DNA from 2 places in the Streptomyces sp. NPDC050423 genome. Region 1 is predicted to be linked to the other one. Evidence: riboswitches for the same ligand, from Rfam matches in the RefSeq annotation. Region 1 holds a riboswitch; the other holds the start of a gene.

The links. Region 1 has a riboswitch for cyclic di-AMP ahead of AB0I52_RS28785 (peptidoglycan DD-metalloendopeptidase family protein). Riboswitches for the same ligand answer to the same signal wherever they lie in the genome.
Region 2: it holds a riboswitch for cyclic di-AMP, as region 1 does, so the genes downstream of both, AB0I52_RS15130 (M23 family metallopeptidase) here and AB0I52_RS28785 (peptidoglycan DD-metalloendopeptidase family protein) in region 1, are expected to answer to the same signal.

The regions. Positions count from the first base shown of each region.
Region 1 covers NZ_JBFAJY010000048.1:42,767-53,660, reverse strand. Annotated here, with positions in the region: gene AB0I52_RS28790 (SGNH/GDSL hydrolase family protein) at 1-487, opposite strand, end outside; gene AB0I52_RS28785 (peptidoglycan DD-metalloendopeptidase family protein) at 671-1,642, opposite strand; cyclic di-AMP (ydaO/yuaA leader) riboswitch at 1,646-1,835, opposite strand; gene AB0I52_RS28780 (tyrosine-protein phosphatase) at 2,246-3,058, shown strand; gene AB0I52_RS28775 (DUF6126 family protein) at 3,087-3,263, opposite strand; gene AB0I52_RS28770 (XRE family transcriptional regulator) at 3,311-3,919, opposite strand; gene AB0I52_RS28765 (aspartate aminotransferase family protein) at 3,987-5,381, opposite strand; gene dxs (1-deoxy-D-xylulose-5-phosphate synthase) at 5,378-7,339, opposite strand; partial or broken gene AB0I52_RS28755 (4-hydroxy-3-methylbut-2-en-1-yl diphosphate synthase) at 7,365-7,519, opposite strand; gene hpnH (adenosyl-hopene transferase HpnH) at 7,733-8,752, opposite strand; gene AB0I52_RS28745 (1-hydroxy-2-methyl-2-butenyl 4-diphosphate reductase) at 8,758-9,417, opposite strand; gene shc (squalene--hopene cyclase) at 9,417-10,894, opposite strand, start outside.
Region 2 covers NZ_JBFAJY010000017.1:30,559-41,452, reverse strand. Annotated here, with positions in the region: gene AB0I52_RS15150 (GTP-binding protein) at 1-678, shown strand, start outside; gene AB0I52_RS15145 (DNA topoisomerase IV subunit A) at 701-3,151, opposite strand; gene AB0I52_RS15140 (pitrilysin family protein) at 3,397-4,773, shown strand; gene AB0I52_RS15135 (pitrilysin family protein) at 4,800-6,182, shown strand; cyclic di-AMP (ydaO/yuaA leader) riboswitch at 6,394-6,560, shown strand; gene AB0I52_RS15130 (M23 family metallopeptidase) at 6,574-7,410, shown strand; gene AB0I52_RS15125 (GntR family transcriptional regulator) at 7,586-8,293, shown strand; gene AB0I52_RS15120 (HPr family phosphocarrier protein) at 8,473-8,754, opposite strand; gene AB0I52_RS15115 (GNAT family N-acetyltransferase) at 8,927-10,894, shown strand, end outside.

The DNA.
Region 1 (10,894 bases):
TCTTGCCGCGCAGATGGCGCAGCACGGGAACGCCGCGAGTGTCGAAGCCGGTGGTGACCATGACGGTGCCGACCGATTCGGTCAGCTCCGCGACAGCGCGCTCGAAGCGCTCGGCGACGTCGTCGGGATCGGTGCCCGGCCGGATGATGTCGTTGCCGCCCGCGCAGAAGCTCACCAGGTCGGGGGCGAGTTCCCTGGCGCGGGGCACCTGCTCCTCGACTATCTGGTCGAGGAGACGTCCTCGTACGGCGAGATTGGCGTACCTGAAGTTCCCGTGCGCGGCGCCTGCGAGGCCCGGTGCCGTTCCGGGGTCCGGGAGCTGGTCAGCGAGGATGACCGCGAACCTGTCCGCCCAGCCGACGAATGTCCCGTCGGGGCCGAGATCGCCGACTCCCTCGGTGAAGCTGTCGCCAATCGCCGCGTACGACTCGATGGCGCCCTGCCTGTTGATGACGCTCTGTCGGATGTTTCTCGAATCGTTTGCCACAAGGGCATATCCTGCACCGTCGAATGTGACCTACGCGACCGTAATACGGGGTTGACGGGTGGTGAGATAGACCACCCGGTCAGGTTTTGGTAAAGGGGGAATAAGCAGAGGGACGGTGCGCCGCCGCGCACCGTCCCTCTGTGTATTGCTCAGGTCCGGGTTACCGGACCGGTGCTGCCTGGATCAGACGTTGATCCCGTTCGACGCCAGGTAGGCGATCGGGTCGACGTCCGAGCCGTACGCCGGACCCGTGCGGATCTCGAAGTGCAGGTGCGGGCCGGTCGCGTTGCCGGTGGCGCCGGAGAGGCCGACCTGCTGGCCCGCGGTCACGGTCTGGCCCGCCGAGACGGAGAGCGAGGACATGTGTCCGTACTGCGAGTAGTGGCCGTCGGCGTGCTTGATGACGACCTCGTTGCCGTACGCGCCGCCCCAGCCGGCGGTGACGACGGTGCCCGAGGTGATCGCCTTCACGCTGGTGCCGGTGGACACGGGGAAGTCGATGCCGGTGTGGCTGCCGCTGGACCAGCTGGCGCCGGAGGCACGGTAGGCGGTGGTGTGGTTGCCGGGAACCGGGTGGACGTAACCGGAGCCGGTGCTCCGCTCGGCCGGGGCCGAGGTCCCGTTGGACGCCTGGGCGTCGGAGGAGGACGCGGCGTTGGAGGCCGTGGGGGCCTTGGACTCGGTCTTGGCCGGAGCCTTGGAAGGAGCCTTGGAGGGAGCCTTCGACGGGGTGGTGGCACCCGCGGAGGTGGGCGAGCCGGTGGTCGAGGCGTGGCCCCAGGCCTTGCCGCCGAGCGTCAGCTTCATGCCCGGGAAGATCAGGCTCGGGTCGTCGCCGACGACCTTGCGGTTGTCCTGGTACAGCTTCTCCCAGCCACCCTTGAGCTTGTGCTCGGCAGCGATCTTCGACAGGTAGTCGCCGGAGACCACGGAGTACGTCGCGGTGCCGTCCTGCTTCTCCGAGACCGGCTTGGCCTGGGCGGCGTGCGTGGCGACGGCCGAGTTCGCGGTGCCGGGAGCGGCCTGCTCCGCGGCGTTGGCACCGGTGGCGCCGAGCAGCGGAAGCGCGATGACGGCTCCGCCGGCGCTCGCGACGACGACGGCGCGGGCGATGGTGCTGGACTTCGGACGGCGGTGCTTACCCGATATGGGCATGAAGAATTTCCTCTCCGGCGCCTACGAGGTGAGCTGTCGGGTTCGGGCTGGAGATGCCCGGTCGCGCCTGGCGCGACTTCACCCCGAGCCGGCCGGATCTCTCCGGTCGGCGGCTTACCTGGTTCCCCCGCTCCTGCCACACGGTGAGTGGGTGCGAATTCCGGACGGCGGCAGGATTAGGCGTTCCATCCGGATTGAGAGCGAACGTAAGCGAGTGGGGACGGCGGAAACAAGCCATGGGTTCCACACCGGATTCCACTCCGGGAAATCGGAGCGGAATTCCGGTCACACTCCGTGGATTACGGATCTTGGCTTTCCGCGCGGCGCATGGAATACCCAGCCGCGGCGTCGCCACACACCGTCACGGATATGATCCCGCTCACGAGGGGGCGATCATCTCCCGCACAAGCAGGGCATGTTCGACCAAAGCCTCAATACGGACATGTCACGCCCGTAGTTCGCACCGGAGCCGCAGACGGGGCCCCACCCAGGAGTCCGCGCGGGGCCGTCACCGAGACGATTGCCCGAGTATCCGATGTCGTATCGTCACGGGAGTGGACCCGTCGGCGACACGCGTCGGCGGCAGAGCCTCCAGGAGTGACCGTGACGCAGCAGCTGCCGCAGACCCCGTCGACGGAACCCGAGCTGGCGGGGGTCCGTAATTTCCGTGACGTGGGCGGACTGCCCACCGCGGACGGCCGCCGGGTGCGGTACGGACGGCTCTACCGCAGCGGTCACCTGGCGGGCGCCACCGCCGAGGACGCCGCGTTCCTCGGCGGTCTCGGCCTCCACACCGTCTTCGACTTCCGCAATGCCGCCGACCTGAAGCTGGACGGACTGGACGTCGAGCTGCCCGGCGTACGCAATGTGAACATCCCCCTCACCGACCCGGCGGACGGCGCCGAGTTCTGGCGGATGGTGCGCGACGGCAACACGGACGAGCTGCGCGGCCTCCTCGACGGCGGCAAGGGGACCGACCGCATGGTCGCCTCCTACCGGACGATCATCCTGGAGCGCACCGCCGAGCACAGCCGCGTGCTGCACGCCCTGGCCGAGGACAGCGTCCCCGCCCTGATGCACTGCGCGGCCGGCAAGGACCGGGCGGGGCTCTCGATCGCGGTCTCGCTGCTCGCGGTCGGCGTCGGGCGCGAAGCCGTCGAGGCCGACTACCTCAAGTCCAACGACGCCCACCGCCGCTACCGGGTGCGCCGCAGCGACACCTCGGCGGCCGGGATGTCGCCCGAGGTGATGGAGCTCCTCAGCCCGCTCTTCGGCGCCCACAGCGAATATCTCGCCGCGGCCTTCGCCACGATCGACGAGACCTGGGGCGGCACCGACCGCTACCTCTCCGAGGGGCTGAAAATCACCCCCGAGACCCGGGAGCGACTGCGCGAGCGGCTCCTCGACGACGCGTGACCGGCCGGCCGGCACACCGAGCTCCCGGCTACTGGTTGTGCATCCCCACGGCGAACAGCAGGTAGAGGAAACCCGCGATGACGTGCCCGGCCACCAGATAGGCGAACAGCCTGATGACGAGCCCGCGCGGCATCCGGCTCTCCTGCGAGTCGGACTCCTTGCGCCTGGCCGGGGTGAGCGGGTCGTAGTTCTCGGAATCGGACATGACAGTCCTCTCTGGCGACCGGACGCGCCGGCGGCGGGGACGGCGTCTCAGCGACGGTGGATCCCGCTGCCGAGGCACAGCTCGGCAGCGGGGCTCTGCAGCAGGGTGTGGACGAAGAGCAGCTCGGCGCCCTCGCGCTCCGGTGCCGCGATCCGGTGCGGGGTGAGCGAGTCGAAGTGCGCGCTGTCGCCGGGGCCGAGGTCGTGCACGGTGTCCCCGAGGGTCACCCTGAGGTGCCCGGCCAGGACGTACAGCCACTCCTCACCGGGGTGGACGCGCACCAGGTCGCCCTGCGCGCCGTACGGGACCCGGACGCGCAGCGCCTGCATCGCCCGGCCCGGACCACCGGCCTGCTGGTACATCCAGCCGTCGGCCTCGGCCCCCTCGAACTTCCGGGCCCGGATGATCGAGTCACGTTCCGGTGGGATCTCACCCAGCAGTTCGGAGACCGTCGTACCGTAGATCCTGGCAAGTCCGAGCAGCATCGGCAGCGAGGGCTGCCGCCGGCCCGTTTCGAGCCGGGACAGATGGGCGGGCGAGAGCCCGGCGCGCTCGGCGGCTGTCTCCAGGGTGAGCCCGCGGCCCCGGCGCAGATCGCGCAGGCGTGGCGCGACACCGGGCAGCTCGTCGGCCACCCCTCCTTCTGGAGGATTCATGTCTCCATTGGGCCAGGAACTTTCCTCGGAGGCAAATTTCTTGCCTCCGAGGCAAACCTTTTGCCGATCAGCGGTTGGCGACCGCCTGCTTCACCAGGGTCCGGCCGAAGTCCCACATCAGCCCGCCGTTGTGCGCGTCGTCCATGACCGCCGTGAACGCGGTCACGAACCGATCCACGTCCGTCTCGTCGATGACGAGCGGCGGAATCAGTTTGATCACTTCGAGGTGGTCGCCGGAGACCTGGGTGAGGATCCGGTGCTTCTGGAGCAGCGGTACGACCACCATCTGCGCGAAGAGTCCCTTGCGGGCCGCCTGGAGCATGGTCCAGCGGCTGCGCAGCTTCAGCGACGACGGCCGGCCGAATTCGATGCCGATCATCAGCCCGCGCCCCCGCACCTCGTGCAGCAGCTCGTAGCGGCCGACCAGGGCGGCCAGCCGCTCGCGCAGCAGATCACCGGTGCGGCGGGCGTTCGCCACGGTCTCCTCGTCCTCCATCACGGCGAGGACCGCGAGCCCGGCCGCCATCGCCTGGGCGTTGGAGCCGAAACTGGCCGAGTGGACCAGCACCCGGTCCATCGAGGAGTAGACGCGTTTGAAGATCCAGTCCTTGCCGAGGGTCGCCCCGACCGGCACATAGCCGCCGGAGAGCGCCTTGGCGACGCAGACCAGATCCGGTTCGACCCCTTCCTCGTGCTGGTAGGCGTAGAAGTCACCGGTACGGCCCAGGCCGGTCTGCACCTCGTCGGCGATGAGCAGGGCCTTGTGCTTGTGCAGCAGCTCCTGGGCGGCGCGCAGGAAGCCGGGCGGCGAGGCGTGCACGCCCTTGCCCTGGATCGGCTCGACGACCAGGCCGGCCACATCGCCCCGCCGCAGCTCGCGCCGCAGTGCGTCGAGGTCGCCGAGCTCGATGGCGGTGTCGGGCAGCAGGGGGGCGAAGCCGTCCCGGAACCCGGCCTCGCCGTTGACCGAGAGCGAACCGGTGGTCAGGCCGTGGAAGGCGTGCGTGCAGTAGAGGATCCTCGGCTTCCCGGTCGCGTACCGGGCGAATTTGAGCGCCGTCTCGACGGCCTCCGTACCGCTGTTTCCGAAGAACACCCGGTCCAGGTGCGGGCTGTGCGTGAGCAGCTTCTCGGCCAGCAGCCCCGGCAGCGGCTGGCAGTCGAAGCGGGTGAGGTCGGCGAGCGAGGCGTCCAGGACGTCGTGCAGCGCCTTGCGTACGACGGGGTGGTGCCGGCCGAGCCCCATCACCCCGAAGCCGGCCAGCATATCCAGGTAGTCGTTGCCCTCCGCGTCCCAGAAGTGCGCGCCCTCGGCCCGTTCGTAGACCTTGTCGAAACCGATGGTGTGCAGCATGCGCGGGAGCTGGTGGTTGAGGTGCTTCGTGTGCAGCTCGTAGCGCTCGGCGCCGCGCTCCGCGAGGAGCTGCGCCAGATCGAAGCCCTTGGGCCCGTCGTCCTTCATGCCCCGCTCTCCTTGTGCCCGTTGCCCAGGGCGTCGCGCTCGTTGTACCCGTCGTCGACGGGGCGTCCGTTTCCGCCGGCCGCGACCGGCTTCCCGGCGGCCAGCGCGGCGCTGATCCGGCCGGTGATCTCGATCGGTGTGAGTCCGATGTCGGCGAGCACCTCGGCGCGTTTCCCGTGGGCGAGGAACTGCTCGGGAATGCCGAATGTGCGCAGCGGTACGTCGGTCCCGGCGTCCCGCAGGGCCTGTCCGACCGCCGAACCGACGCCTCCCGCCCGGCTGTTGTCCTCGACGACGGCGACCAGCCGGTGCCGCGCGGCGAGCGGGGCCAGCTGCTCGTCGACCGGTTTGACCCAGCGGGGGTCGACCACGGTGCAGCGGATGCCGGCGCCCGCGAGCAGATCGGCGGCCCGCAGACAGACGGGGGCCATGACGCCGACCGCGACCAGCAGGACATCGGGGTCCTCGTCGCGGTGCAGTACGTCCATGCCGCCGATCCGGCCGATGGCGGGGACCGGCTCCCCCACCGACTCCTTGGGGAACCGGATCACGGTCGGCGCGTCATCGACGTCGACGGCCTCGCGCAGCTGGGCCCGCAGCTGGCCGGCGTCGCGCGGTGCCGCGATCCGCAGCCCCGGCACGACCTGGAGCAGGGACATGTCCCACATGCCGTTGTGGGATGCCCCGTCCGGGCCGGTGACCCCGGCCCGGTCCAGGACGAAGGTCACGCCGCAGCGGTGCAGCGCGACGTCCATCAGCAGCTGGTCGAAGGCCCGGTTGAGGAAGGTGGCGTAGACGGCGACGACGGGGTGCAGTCCGCCGGTCGCCAGTCCCGCCGCGGAGACGGTCGCGTGCTGCTCGGCGATCCCGACGTCCCAGACCCGGTCCGGGAACGCCTCGGCGAACTTCGTCAGCCCCACCGGGTGGAGCATCGCGGCCGTGATGGCGACGACGTCCGGCCGCTCGGCCCCGATCGCGGCGATCTCGTCCCCGAACACCGAGGTCCAGGACGGACCGGCCGCCGGGGCGAGCGGGGCGCAGGTCAGCGGGTCCATCGCACCTACGGTGTGGAACCGGTCGGCCTCGTCCTGGAGGGCGGGCCGATAGCCGCGGCCCTTCTCGGTGATGCAGTGCACGAGCACCGGGCCGTGGAAGCGTTTCGCCCGGTGCAACGCGGACTCGACGGCGGCGGTGTCGTGCCCGTCGATGGGACCGACGTACTTCAGGCCCAGGTCCTCGAACATTCCCTGCGGGGCGAAGGCGTCCTTGAACCCCTTCTTGGCGCCGTGCAGCGATTCGTAGAGCGGCTGCCCGATGACGGGCGTCTGCTGCAGGACGCCCTTGCCCCAGGAGAGGAAGCGTTCGTAGCCGTCGGTGGTGCGGAGCGTGGCGAGGTGGTCGGCGAGGCCGCCGATCGTCGGCGCGTAGGAGCGCTCGTTGTCGTTGACGACGATGATCAGTGGCCGGTCGTTGGCGGCGGCGATGTTGTTCAGCGCCTCCCAGGCCATACCGCCGGTGAGTGCTCCGTCGCCGATGACGGCGACGACGTGGTCGGGGCGGCCCAGCACCTGGTTGGCCTTGGCCAGGCCGTCGGCCCAGCCGAGCACCGTGGAGGCGTGCGAGTTCTCGATGACGTCGTGCGCGGACTCCTCGCGGGAGGGGTAGCCGGAGAGGCCGCCCTTGCCGCGCAGCTTGGAGAAGTCCTGCCGCCCGGTGAGGAGTTTGTGCACGTAGCTCTGGTGGCCGGTGTCCCACAGGATGCGGTCCACGGGCGAGTCGAAGACCCGGTGCAGGGCGATGGAGAGCTCCACCACGCCGAGGTTCGGCCCCAGGTGACCGCCGGTCCTGGCCACGGCGTGCACCAGGAACTTCCTGATGTCCTCGGCCAGTTCGCCGAGTTGTGGTTCGTTGAGCGTCTTGAGATCGTGCGGCCCCCGGATGCTCTGCAGAAGCGTCATGCCGGGCCCCCTCTCTAATCCTGTCTCAGCTCACGGTGACGGCCGGGACCCCCGATGGTGTCCCGGCGTCGTCCATGCCCTCAGCGATCTTCAGGGCTTCCTCGATGAGGGTCTCGACGACCCGGGCACCGTCTTGATGATCTCGCCGTTGACGAAGATCTGACCCTTGCCGAAACCGCTCCGTGCGGCGAGCTGCCGGCAGGCGTCCACCATCACGACCGGGTCGTTGTGCCGGACGTACGCGTCGTCGTCATCGACCGCACCGAGACCGGCGCGTCCCCGCCGACCGCCACCGGCCCGGCCTGGATGCGCCACGAGTGGCGGCGCACCGTGAGCGGCCGGGCCGGCGGCTCGGAGAGACCCAGTAGGCCTGGTTCTCCGGCGGTCATCACCTCACCGGTTCCCGCCGATGGTCTCCCGCGCGGCACGCAGGGACTCCTTCAGCGACCCCATGGTGGCGAGTACGGCGGTGGGCTCGTAGCCGCAGTGCGCCATGCAGTTGGCGCAGCGCGGGTCCTTGCCGCGGCCGTACTTGTCCCAGTCGGTCTCCTCGATGAGTTCCCGGTACGTCGGCACGTAGCCGTCGCTCATCAGATAGCAGGGGCGCTGCCAGCCGAAGAGCGAGTAGTTGGGAATGGCCCATGCCGTGCACGGGAAGTCGGCCTTTCCTTCCAGGAAGTCCAGGAAGAGCGGCGAGTGGTTCAGCCGCCACTTGGCCCGGTTGCCGCCCGCGAAGGACTTCTTGAACAGCTCGCGGGTCTGCTCGACTCCCAGGAAGTGCTCCTGGTCGGGTGCCTTCTCGTACGCGTAGGCGGGCGAGATCATCATCTCGTCGACCTTCAGATCGTCATTGAGGTAGTTGAGGACCTCGATGATGGTCTGCGGGGTGTCGGTGTTGAAGAAGGTGGAATTGGTGGTGACCCGGAAACCCCGGCGCTTGGCCTCCTTGATCGCGGCCACCGCCTCGTCGAACACTCCTTCCTTGGCAACCGATTCGTCGTGCCGCTCGCGCAGGCCGTCGATGTGCACGGCGAACGCGAAGTAGCGCGACGGCGTGAATTTCTCGATCTTCTTCCGCAGCAGCATCGCGTTGGTGCAGAGGAAGACGTACTTCCTCTTCGCCACCAGCTGACGGACGATTTCGTCGATCTGCGGATGCATCAGCGGCTCGCCGCCCGCGATGGAGACCATCGGGGCGCCCGATTCGAGCACCGCGCCGACGGCCTGGGCCACCGGCATGCGCTGCTTGAGAACTCCGGCCGGATGCTGAATCTTCCCGCAGCCTTCGCAGGCGAGATTGCAGGCGAACAGAGGCTCCAGCTCGACAATCAGCGGGAACTTCTCCCGCTTGCGGAGCTTCTGTTCAGCAAGGTACGTCGCAATCTTGATGGTCTGACGGAGTGGCATGGCCATCTAGCTCACCTCCTGGGGAGCAGCAAAGATCGGTGCCATTCATAGAAAGCCGGTAGGACGGCACGGAGAACGCGGAATGCCGATATTCCACCGCGGACCGTGCCGATGCGGACGAGCTCATGCTGTGGAGCGTCCACGACCACCCGTACGGCCGCAACCGGGCGTGGCCCGGAGCGCAGGGCGGTGCGCAGAGTGGCGGCGGACTCCATGTCCACCGCGATCGCTCCCGTGGTCCGCAGCTCGGCCCGCTCATGCCCGCGTACGACGTGGTCGGAGCCGGTCAGCGGACCGGTGTGGACGGTGCGTCCCGGTACTGCTCTGGCCAGTGCGTCGGCAAGCAGTTCGGTGCCGGTGCAGGCGGTCGACTCCCCGGCGAACCGGGTCTCGTCGGCCACGACCAGATCCCCGGGGTGCATGCCGGGCGTCAGCCCGGCACAGAACCCCGAGGCGATGACGGCGGCGCCGAACGCCCGGCCCTCGCCGAGCGCCCGCGCCACGGCCGTTTCGGCCGCTCCCGGCCCCATGCCCGTACGGAGCACGGTCACCGGGCCCGGAGCCCTGTCCGCCCTGCTCCTGCCGGTGCGCAGGGCGAGCTGTTCGATGCCGAGCGCGCACGCGATCAGCAGCGGGGCGGCGGGGCCGGACGGCCCCGCGGGTTCGCCCATCAGGCCCCCCTACGGAGGTCCGTGCGGCCGGCGAAGGGGTCGCCGTGCACGTACCGCCCGAGTGCGGTGAGCGGGAAGACCTGCCGGTAGAGGTGGTAGTTGATGGAGAAGTCCCAGGGGAAGCCGGTCCCGGTGAAGTACGGCTCGTCCCAGGAGCCGTCGGCCTGCTGGGTCTCGGTGAGCCAGGCGACCCCGCGGGCCACGGCCGCGGTGTCCCGCCGGCCCGCGGCGAGCAGTGCGAGCAGCGCCCAGGCCGTCTGGGACGCCGTCGAGGCACCGTGGCCGATCCACTTGTCCTCGTTGTACGAGCGCAGGTCCTCGCCCCAGCCGCCGTCGTCGTTCTGGACGGACTCCAGCCAGCCGACCGCGCGCCGGATCGAGGGATGCGCCGCGGGCAGTCCGGCGGCGATCAGCGCGGGAACCACCGACCCCGTTCCGTATACATAGTTGACGCCCCATCGGCCGAACCAGCCGCCTGCCACGTCCTGTTCGGCGAGCAGCCACTCGATGCCGCGCCGGGTGACGGGGTTCGCGGAGTGGCCCTCGATGGCCAGCATCTCCACCACGTGCCCCGTGACGTCCGCCGACGGCGGGTCGATGACCTCGCCGAAGTCGCAGAAGGGCAGCCGGTTGGGGAACGGACTGGTGTTGTCTGCGTCGAACGCTCCCCAGGCGCCGTTGCGGGACTGCATGCCGACGTTCCAGCGCACCCCCCGCTCGATGGCTGCCTCGATCCGTGCCGGATCCGGGTGGCGGACCCGGCGCAGCGCGAGGACCACCTCCGCGGTGTCGTCGATATCGGGGTAGTTGTCGTTGTGGAACTCGAACGCCCAGCCGCCCGGCGGGAGTTGGGGCCGTCGTACCGACCAGTCGCCCGGCCGGGCGATCTCCTCGTCCAGCATCCAGTCGGCCGCCTTCACGAGCGCCGGATGGTCGGGGCTGAGCCCGGCGTCGGCGAGCGCGATGGTGGCGAGACAGGTGTCCCAGACCGGGGACTGGCAGGCCTCGATCATGCGGGCGCCGTCCTCGCGCCAGACCGCGAACCGGTCCAGCGAGGCGAGTCCGGCCCGCATCACCGGGTGGTCGAGGTCGTAGCCCAGCAGATGCAGCGCGATGACGGAGTAGACGGCGGGCGGCTGGATCCCGCCCCAGCAGCCGTCGTTCTCCTGACGTTCGATGATCCAGCGGGCTGCCGCGTTCATGGCGAGACGCCGCACTGCGCGCGGTGCGATCCGGTGATAGAGGTGCAGCGCCTTGTCGAGGCGCTGGAAGACACCGTCCCAACTGGCCGCCGGAGCGGGGCGCCTGGCTGGGTTCGGGTCGCCCGGGTCGGTGTGCAGCTCGTCCAGCGCGAAGGGGGCGGGCCGCACCGGCCGCTTCGCGGAGACGACCGTGAGCGGCACGATGGTCTGGCGGGCCCAGCAGCCGAAGTCGTAGATGTTGAGCGGGACCCACTTCGGGAAGAACATGAGCTCGG
Region 2 (10,894 bases), on a different contig from region 1:
CATCTCGCCGTCGCCGACCTGGTCGTGCTGAACAAGACGGACCGGGCCGGGGACGCCGGACTGCTCCGCATCCGGGAGGCCGTCGCCTCCACCGGCAGCACGGCGGCCGTCGTCCCCGCCACGTACGGGCGCATCGACCCCGAGCTGCTCTTCGATCCGGCGCTGCGGCCCGAAAGCGAGGAGAAGGCCCGGCAGCTGACCTTCGAGGACCTGTACCTGGAGGAGCGGGCGGCGGACGCCGGTGAGGAGCACGGGGACCATCTGCACGCGGCGTACGAGAGCGTCGAGTTCACCTCCGACGTGCCCATGAGCCCCCGTCGGCTGATGGGGTTCCTGGACTCCCGGCCGGAAGGCCTCTACCGGATCAAGGGGTTCGTCGACTTCGGCGCGGGGGACACGGACAACCGTTACGCGCTGCACGCGGTCGGCAGGTTCCTGCGGTTCGCCCCGCAGCCCTGGACGCGCGGCGAACCGCGGCTGACCGGGCTCGTGCTGATCGGCTCCGGCATCGACGCCGAGGCCCTGCGCAAGGAGCTGGCGGACTGCCGGGAGACCGTCCCGGCGCCGGGGGAAACGGCGCCGGGGGAAACGGCGCCGGACACAGCGCAGGACGCCGCACATGAGCGAAGCATGTGGGGCGTCCTGCGGTACGTGCGGCAGCCCGGCGACGACGCATAGCGCCACGGACCGGGCCGGCCGGTTACACCGGGCCGGCGATCACCGCGACCGGGGACTCCAGCGGCGTCCCCGAACCGTCGCGCCGCGGGTCGGGCTCGGGCAGCGTGGCCGGTGTGCCGTTCTTCTGCGCGGCGCGGGCGGGCGTCGGGCCGGCCCAGGCGAACGTCAGGATGTCCTCGCCCTTGAGGAACCGCTGACAGCGCACCCCACCGGTGGCCCGGCCCTTGCGCGGGTACTGGTCGAACGGGGTGTACTTGCACGTCAGCACGGAGTCGTCCAGCGTGCCGTGCGAACCGGCGACCGTGAACACCATGGCGTCCGCGGCCGGATCCACCGCGGCGAAGGAGAGCACCTCCGCGCCCTCCGTGAGCTTGACGCCCGCCATGCCGCCGGCCGGACGGCCCTGCGGGCGCACCTGTGCCGCCGGGTAGCGCAGCAACTGCGCGTCCGAGGTGATGAAGACCAGGTCCTCCTCGCCGGTGCGCAGCTCCACCGCGCCGACGATCCGGTCACCGTCCTTGAGGCCGATGACCTCCAGCTCGTCCTTGTTGGCCGGATAGTCCGGCACCACGCGCTTCACGACGCCCTGCAGGGTGCCGATCGCCAGCCCCGGCGAGGACTCGTCGAGCGTGGTGAGGCAGACGACCTCCTCGTCCGCCTCCAGGGTGAGGAACTCCGCGACCATCGCGCCGCCCGAGAGGCTGGGCGCCGCATGGGTGTCCGGCAGCTGCGGCAGATCGATCACCGCCAGCCGCAGCAGCCGCCCCGTCGAGGTCACCACGCCGACATCGCCCCGTGCCGTGGCGGGCACGGCCGACACGATCACATCGTGCTTGGCGCGCTTGGCGTCCTCGGCGAAGACGATCGGGTCGCCGTTGGCCGTACGCGCCAGCAGTCCGGTCGAGGACAGCAGCACCCGGCACGGGTCGTCCGCGACCTCCAGCGGTACCGCCGCGACCTGCGAACCGGCCGACTCCAGCAGCACCGTACGCCGGTCGGTGCCGAACTTCTTGGCGACCGCGGCCAGTTCCGTGGAGACGAGCTTGCGCAGCTCGTTGTCCGATTCGAGGATCGCGGTCAGCTCGTCGATCTCGGTGTTGAGCCGGTCCTGCTCGCTCTCCAGCTCGACCCGGTCGAACCGGGTCAGCCGGCGCAGCGGGGTGTCCAGGATGTACTGCGTCTGGACCTCGCTCAGCGAGAAGTGCTCGATGAGCCGGTCTTTGGCCTGCGCCGAGTTGTCGCTGGACCGGATGAGCCGGATGACCTCGTCGATGTCGATCAGCGCGACGAGGAGGCCCTCGACCAGGTGCAGCCGGTTGCGGCGCTTGGTCCGGCGGAACTCGCTGCGCCGGCGCACCACCTCGAAGCGGTGGTCGAGATAGACCTCCAGGAGCTCCTTGAGGCCCAGGGTGAGCGGCTGTCCGTCGACCAGCGCCACATTGTTGATGCCGAAGGACTCCTCCATCGGCGTCAGCTTGTAGAGCTGTTCCAGGACGGCCTCCGGCACGAAGCCGTTCTTGACCTCGATGACCAGGCGCAGTCCGTGCGAGCGGTCGGTGAGGTCCTTGACGTCCGCGATGCCCTGGAGCTTCTTCGCCGAGACCAGGTCCTTGATCTTGGCGATCACCTTCTCCGGACCGACGCTGAAGGGCAGTTCGGTGACGACCAGACCCTTGCGGCGTGCCGTGACGCTCTCCACGGCGACGGTGGCGCGGATCTTGAACGAGCCGCGGCCTCCCGCATAGGCGTCCTTGATGCCGCCGAGGCCCACGATCCGGCCACCGGTCGGCAGGTCGGGACCGGGGACGAACCGCATCAGGGTCTCCAGGTCCGCGCCCGGATGCTTGATCAGGTGGCGGGCGGCGGCGATGACCTCGCCCAGGTTGTGCGGCGGCATGTTCGTCGCCATGCCGACGGCGATCCCGGTCGTGCCGTTGACCAGGAGGTTCGGATAGGCGGCCGGGAGGACGACGGGCTCCTGCTCCTGGCCGTCGTAATTCGACTGGAAAGCGACGGTGTCCTCGTCGATCGACTCCGTCATCAACGACGTCGCGTCGGCCATCCGGCACTCGGTGTACCGCATGGCGGCCGGCGGGTCGTCGTTGCCGAGCGAGCCGAAGTTTCCGTGTCCGTCGACGAGGGGGAGCCGCATGGAGAACGGCTGTGCCATCCGCACCAGGGCGTCGTAGATCGACGCGTCCCCGTGCGGGTGCAGCTTACCCATGACCTCGCCGACGACGCGGGCGCACTTCACGTAGCCGCGGTCCTGGCGCAGGCCCATCTCGTTCATCTGGTACACGATGCGGCGGTGCACCGGCTTCAAGCCGTCACGGGCGTCCGGCAGGGCCCGTGAGTAGATCACCGAGTACGCGTACTCAAGGAAGGAGCCCTGCATTTCGTCGACGACGTCGATGTCGAGGATCTTCTCCTCGAAGTCGTCCGGCGGCGGGGTCTTCGTGCTGCGGCGGGCCATCGCGGCTGCGACTCCTTCACGGATTCTGTTCGGGCAACCTCAGGTTCTGACGCGGACCATTGTGGACCGCCGCACTGACAACTCCGACCTCGACCCGTCCCAAAGGGGGTTCTCCACCCGTCCCGAGGGGTCCGGACCCCGCTTTCCGGTGACCTGCGCGGCACGGGAACTTCGCCAGGCGTCGGTGCGCTTGCTTACAGTGGCAGGTCTCGCATCACTCCAGTATCGCGATCGAAGGGACGTACATGCCCATGGGTCACACGGCCACAGCCCAGGCCGGCTCCGGCGGCTTGACAGCGACCGAGCACCGTCTGGCCAACGGCCTGCGCGTGGTGCTCTCCGAGGACCATCTGACCCCGGTCGCCGCGGTGTGCCTCTGGTACGACGTCGGCTCGCGCCACGAGGTCAAGGGACGCACCGGTCTGGCTCACCTCTTCGAGCACCTGATGTTCCAGGGTTCGGGCCAGGTCAAGGGGAACGGACACTTCGAGCTGGTGCAGGGCGCCGGCGGCTCCCTCAACGGCACCACCAGTTTCGAGCGGACCAACTACTTCGAGACGATGCCCACGCATCAGCTGGAACTGGCCCTGTGGCTCGAGGCCGACCGGATGGGCTCGCTGCTCGCCGCGCTCGACGAGGAGTCCATGGAGAATCAGCGGGACGTCGTCAAGAACGAGCGCCGCCAGCGCTACGACAACGTCCCGTACGGCACCGCGTTCGAGAAGCTGACCGCCCTCGCCTACCCGGAGGGCCACCCGTACCACCACACCCCGATCGGCTCGATGACCGACCTGGACGCGGCGACGCTCGAGGACGCACGGACCTTCTTCCGTACGTACTACGCGCCCAACAACGCGGTGCTCTCGGTCGTCGGCGACATCGACCCCGGGCAGACGCTCGCCTGGATCGAGAAGTACTTCGGCACCATCCCGTCGCACGACGGCAAGCAGCCGCCGCGGGACGGCTCACTGCCCGAGGTCATCGGCGGTGAGCTGCGCGAGGAGGTCCGCGAGGAGGTCCCGGCGCGTGCGCTGATGGCCGCCTACCGGCTGCCGCAGGACGGCACCCGCGAGTGCGACGCCGCGGATCTCGCGCTGACCGTGCTGGGCGGCGGGGAGTCGTCCCGGCTGCACAACCGCCTGGTCCGCCGGGACCGGACGGCTGTCGCGGCGGGATTCGGGCTGCTGCGGCTGGCCGGTGCGCCCTCGCTCGGCTGGCTGGACGTCAAGACGTCCGGCGGCGTCGAGGTGGCGCAGATCGAGTCCGCGGTCGACGAGGAGCTCGCCCGGTTCGCCGAGGAGGGCCCCTCGCCCGAGGAGATGGAGCGCGCCCAGGCACAGTTGGAGCGCGAGTGGCTGGACCGGCTCGGTACGGTCGCGGGCCGGGCCGACGAACTGTGCCGGTTCGCCGTGCTGTTCGGTGACCCGCAGCTCGCCCTGAGCGCCGTGCACCGGGTGCTCGACGTCACCGCCGAGGAGGTCAGGGCGGCCGCCAGGGCCCAGCTGCGGCCGGACAACCGGGCGGTGCTGGTCTACGAGCCGGTCGAGTCGGCGGAGCCCGTCGAAGAGGCCGAAGCCGACGCCGCCAACGACACCGACGCGCACGAAGGAGCGGACAAGTGACCGACGCTGCCGCGACTGGAGTTTCGATGCAGTACCACCCGCAGCCCGCCCCGGGAGCGGCCAGGCCCTGGGCCTTCCCCGCACCCGAGCGCGGCGCCCTGCCCAACGGCCTCACGGTGCTGCGCTGCCACCGCCCCGGCCAGCAGGTCGTCGCCGTCGAGATCTTCCTCGAAGCCCCGCTGGACGCCGAGCCCGAGGGCCTGGACGGGGTGGCCACGATCATGTCGCGCGCCCTGTCCGAGGGCACCGACAAGCACAGCGCCGAGGAGTTCGCCGCCGAGCTGGAGCGGTGCGGCGCCACTCTGGACGCCCATGCCGACCACCCCGGTGTCCGGGTCTCCCTGGAGGTTCCCGCCTCCCGGCTGGCCAAGGCGCTCGGTCTGGTCGCGGAGGCCCTGCGGGCACCGGCCTTCGCCGACAGCGAGATCGAGCGGCTGGTGAACAACCGGCTCGACGAGATCCCGCACGAGCAGGCGAACCCCGCCCGGCGCGCTGCCAAGCAGCTCTCCAAGGAGCTCTTCCCGGCCACGGCCCGCATGTCGCGCCCGCGCCAGGGCACCGAGAAGACCGTGGAGCGGATCGACTCCGCGGCCGTCCGCGCCTTCTACGACGCCCACGTCCGGCCGTCCACCGCGACCGCCGTGGTCGTCGGTGACCTCACCGGCATCGACCTGGACGCCCTGCTCGCCGACACCGTCGGCGACTGGTCGGGCAACACGGCGGAGCGCCGCCCCGTCCCGCCGATCACCGCCGACGACACCGGCCGGGTGGTGATCGTGGACCGCCCCGGAGCGGTGCAGACGCAGCTGCTCCTCGGCCGGATCGGCGCCGACCGGCACGACAGCGTCTGGCCCGCCCAGGTGCTCGGCACGTACTGCCTGGGCGGCACGCTGACCTCCCGCCTGGACCGGGTGCTGCGCGAGGAGAAGGGCTACACCTACGGCGTGCGCGCCTTCGCCCAGGTGCTGCGCTCCTCGGCCCGGGACGCCGCCTCGGGGGCGACGGGCGCAGCGATGCTCGCCATCAGCGGCTCGGTGGACACGGAGTCCACCGGTCCGGCGCTGGAGGACCTGTGGAAGGTGCTGCGGACCCTGGCCGCGGAGGGTCTGACGGACGCGGAGCGCGAGACGGCCGTGCAGAACCTCGTGGGCGTCGCACCGCTGAAGTTCGAGACGGCGGCCTCCGTCGCCGCCACCCTCGCGGACCAGGTCGAGCAGCACCTCCCGGACGACTACCAGGCGCACCTGTACGCGCGCCTCGCGGACACCGGCACGGTGGAGGCGACGGCGGCCGTGGTCAACGCCTTCCCGGGGGACCGGCTGGTCACGGTCCTCGTCGGGGACGCCGCACAGATCGAGCAGCCCGTCAGGGCCCTCGGCATCGGAGAGGTCTCGGTCGTCACCGGCTGACCGCTCAATCCTCCTGAAAGTGGGGCAAAAGGAAGGCCCTGGCAGATCACCCTCCGCCAGGGCCTTCCCTTTTGTCCGATTTAGGGGAGAGGTTACCTGTCTGCCCTGTGGGATGTGCTACAAATCCGCCTGTCCGTTTGGTGTGGGGAAGTGCCCCCGCTTAGCGTCGGCTCGGCTGTCCGCCACTCGTATGCCGCATCCGTGACGTACCGGGCAGTCATCGCCGAGTCCCCGTCAGGCGCGAGCCCGGGGAGCCGGGGACCCACGCAGTCCCTGGGGTGAATCGGGTGCCCATGCCTCAGTGAGGCCGGGGGATCCGTAGGAGACCTTCCTGCTCCGAACCCGTCAGCTAACCCGGTAGGCGAGAAGGAAGGAAAGGACCAGCCACTTCATGGCGTTCACCCGTGCCACGGGGAAGCACCGTGCCCCGAGCCGTCTGACGCGCTGCGGCGCGAAGGCCGTCGGCATCGCGACCCTGGCCACCACCGGCGTCATCGGCTCCCTGGCCTCCCCGGCCCTCGCCGCGGACGCCGAGACCCCCGCCACCGACGAGACAGGCCTCTCCCAGGCCATCGCCATCGAGGGCGACCTGGCCGACCGGATCGACGCGCAGGCGGACGCGCAGCAGCACCAGGCCGATGCCGCCGCGAAGGCGAAGGCGGAAGCCAAGGCGAAGGCCGAGGCCGAGAAGAAGGCTGACGCCAAGAAGAAGGCCGACGCCAGGGCCAGGGCGGCCGCGAAGGCCAAGGCCGCCGCCAGGGCCGAGGCGGCCCGCGAGAGCGAGGCGCGTGCCGCCCGCTCCGCCGAGCGCGCCCGGCTGGGCACCTTCCAGCTCCCCGTCGCAGGTTCCTACGTGAGCACCGGCTACAAGTCCAGTGGCTCCCTGTGGTCCTCCGGCAGCCACTCCGGCATCGACTTCCACGCCGCGTCCGGCAGCTCCGTCGTCGCCGTCGGCGCCGGCACGGTCGTCGAGGCCGGCTGGGGCGGCGCGTACGGCAACAACATCGTGCTCCGGATGACGGACGGCACCTACACCCAGTACGGCCACCTCTCCTCGATCGGCGTCTCCGTCGGCCAGAGCGTCGGCCAGGGGCAGCGAATCGGCCTCTCCGGCTCCACCGGCAACTCCACCGGACCGCACCTCCACTTCGAGGCCCGGACCACGCCGTCGTACGGCTCCGACATGGACCCGGTCGCCTATCTGCGCGCCCACGGCGTCACCGTCTGACCGACGCGCGAAGCGCTTCGGTGAAAGGCCCCGGCAGCCCGCCGGGGCCTTCGTCGTGTCCAAAAGATATTCATGAATTTCCACCCGGCATCGGAAATGCGACCGCATTGCAATAGAGTCACAGGACAGGCGTCGATCGGCCGCGTTCCGCGGGGACTGAGGCGGAGGTTCGGACATGCGCATTCCGGCGCATTCGGTATGCACGGCAATCCGTGACGACATCGTCTCCGGTGTCTTCGAACGCGGCAGCCGACTCACCGAGGAGGTGCTCGCGCGCCGTTACGGGGTTTCCCGCGTCCCGGTACGCGAAGCGCTGCGCACCCTGGAGTCCGAGGGCTTCGTGGTCACCCGCAGGCACGCCGGGGCCTGTGTCGCCGAGCCCGACGAGCAGGAGGCCGCCGACCTCCTGGAGGTCCGGATGCTGCTGGAGCCGCTCGGCGCGGCCCGTGCCGCCCAGCGCCGCACCGACGCCCACCTCAAGGTGCTGCGCGGCCTGGTCAGGCTGGGTCAGGAGCGGGCCCGCCGGGGCGAGGGCGAGGATCTGCGCTCACTGGGCGGCTGGTTCCACGAGACGCTGGCCCAGTCCTCCGGCAGCCCCGGCCTGATCGCGCTGCTCACCCAGCTCCGGCACAAGATCGCCTGGATGTACGCGGTCGACCAGCCGGCCCGTCCGGCCGATTCCTGGGCCGAGCACGGGGCCATCGTGGACGCCGTGGCGCGCGGCGACGCGGAACGCGCTCGGGCGCTGGCCGCCCAGCACGCCGAGCGGGCCACCGCTGCCCACCGGCTGCGCCGCGCCGGCCGGCCGGGTGCCGCCGTCCCCCGCGCCGGCCGGGTGAGGACTTCGCAACCTGCCGTAAACACCCCGAGCGGCCGGCATTAACAATGAAGCCGTATACAAGGAACAGGGTATTCAGTGGCGCCTTCTTCTTGCTGCCCTGAATTATTCCGCGTGGGTTTTTCTCCATGGTTCGTCATTCCCGCGCACACGAAAGAGCCGCGACTCCCGGTCGGGGGTGTCGCGGCTCTTTCGCAGGAATTTCGGCGGTCGTGACCGCTGGGTCAGACGGTCTCCGGAAGCTCGTCGAGCCCCTCGGCGACCAGCTTGGACAGACGGTCCAGAGCAGCTTCGGCGTTGTCGGCCTCGGAAGCGAGAACGATCTCCTCGCCGCCCTGGGCACCGAGCCCGAGCACCGCGAGCATGGACGCGGCGTTCACCGGATTGCCGTCGGCCTTGGCGATGGTCACGGGTATCCCGGAGGCCGTGGCCGCACGGACGAAGATGGATGCGGGGCGGGCGTGCAGGCCCTCGGCCCAACCGACGTTGACGCGGCGCTCAGCCATGGTTCTGCCCTTCACGAATCAATGGTTGTCTAGACCAGTCTCTCATGCAGTGTGTGATGCTCCAGCCGACCCGCGACACGTCCGCGGGCCGCTCGTACCGTCGACCGGCCACCCTCAGACTGCCCCGGCCCCGACCCCCACGCGACCGCTGACCGAGCCGTACGCTTTGCCCATGGAGCCCTCTCCGGAGCAGAGTCCGCATCACGTCTACCCCGACCACTGGGAGGCGGACGTGGTGCTCCGCGACGGCGGCACCGCGCGGATCAGGCCGATCACCACGGACGATGCCGAACGACTGGTCAGCTTTTACGAGCAGGTGTCCCCGGAGTCGAAGTACTACCGTTTCTTCGCTCCCTACCCCCGGCTCTCCGCCAAGGACGTCCACCGCTTCACCCATCACGACTACGTCGACCGGGTGGGACTCGCCGTCATGGTGGGCGGCGAGTTCATCGCCACGGTCCGCTACGACCGGATCGACGCCCAGGGCAGGCCCGCGTCGGCCCCGGCGGACGAGGCGGAGGTCGCCTTCCTCGTCCAGGACGCGCACCAGGGCCGCGGCGTCGCCTCCGCGCTGCTCGAACACATCGCGGCCGTCGCCCGCGAGCGCGGCATCCGGCGCTTCGCCGCCGAGGTGCTGCCCGCCAACAACAAGATGATCAAGGTGTTCCGGGACGCCGGGTACACCCAGCAGCGCAGCTTCGAGGACGGCTCCGTCCACCTCACCCTGGACCTCGAACCGACCGCCGAGTCGCTCGCCGTCCAGCGCGCCCGGGAGCAGCGTGCCGAGGCACGCTCCGTGCAGCGGCTGCTCGCACCCGGCTCCGTCGCCGTCATCGGCGCGGGGCGCACCCCCGGCGGGGTCGGCCGCACCGTCCTGCGCAACCTCCTGGGCGCGGGCTTCACCGGCCGCACCTACGCCGTGAACAGCGCCCTCGCCGCCGGCCAGGACACCATCGACGGAGTGCCCGCCCACCGCTCCCTCGGCGAGATCGGCGAACCCGTCGACCTCGCCGTCGTCGCCGTACCGGCCGAGCGGGTCCCGGAGGCCGTCGCGGACTGCGGGGAACACGGCGTCCAGGGCCTGGTGGTCCTCTCCGCCGGATACGCCGAGTGGGGCGCCGAGGGCCGCGAACGGCAGCGCGAACTGGTGCGCCAGGCCCGCTCTTACGGCATGAGGATCATCGGCCCGAACGCCTTCGGCATCATCAACAACTCCGAAGCGGTCCGGCTGAACGCCTCCCTGGCCCCGGAACGGCCCGCCTCCGGGCGCATCGGCCTGTTCACCCAGTCCGGCGCGATCGGCATCGCCCTGCTCTCCGGGCTCTACCGGCGCGGCGCCGGCCTCTCCACCTTCATCTCGGCCGGCAACCGCGCCGACATCTCCGGCAACGACTTCCTCCAGTACTGGTACGAGGACCCGGACACCGATGTCGCCCTGCTGTACCTCGAATCGCTCGGCAACCCCCGCAAGTTCACCCGCCTCGCCCGGCGCACCGCCGCCGTGAAGCCGGTCGTCGTGGTGAAGGGCGCCCGGCACAGCGGCTCCACCCCGCCGGGCCACGCCGTACCCGTCAGCCGGATCCCGGACGCCACGGTCTCCGCGCTGATGCGGCAGGCGGGCGTGATCCGTGTCGACACGGTGACGGAGATGGTCGACGCGGGCCTGCTCCTCGCCGGCCAGCCGCTCCCGGCGGGCGGCCGTGTCGCGATCCTCGGCAACTCCGAGTCCCTCGGCCTGCTCACGTACGACGCCTGTCTGGCCGAGGGGCTGCGCCCGCGTCCGCCGCGCGACCTCACCACCGCCGCCACCCCGCAGGACTTCCGGGACGCGCTGGCCGAGGCGCTGGCCGACGAGGGCTGCGACGCGGTGATCGTGACGGCGATCCCATGGGTGGGCGAGGACGGCGAGGCGGAGGAGGGCGACGGCGAGGTGCTGGCCGCTGCCCTGCACACGGCCTCCGCCGCCGGGCCGGCCAAGCCGGTGGCCGTCGTCCATGTGGAGATCGGCGGCCTCGCGGAGGCCCTGGCCGCCGCCACCAGCACGGTGGCCCAGCAGCGCCCCGCGCCGGCGCCGGGACGGCCCCCGGCCACCCCCGCCACACCACCCCCGGCCAGCCCCGCCGTCACACCGTCCCCGGTG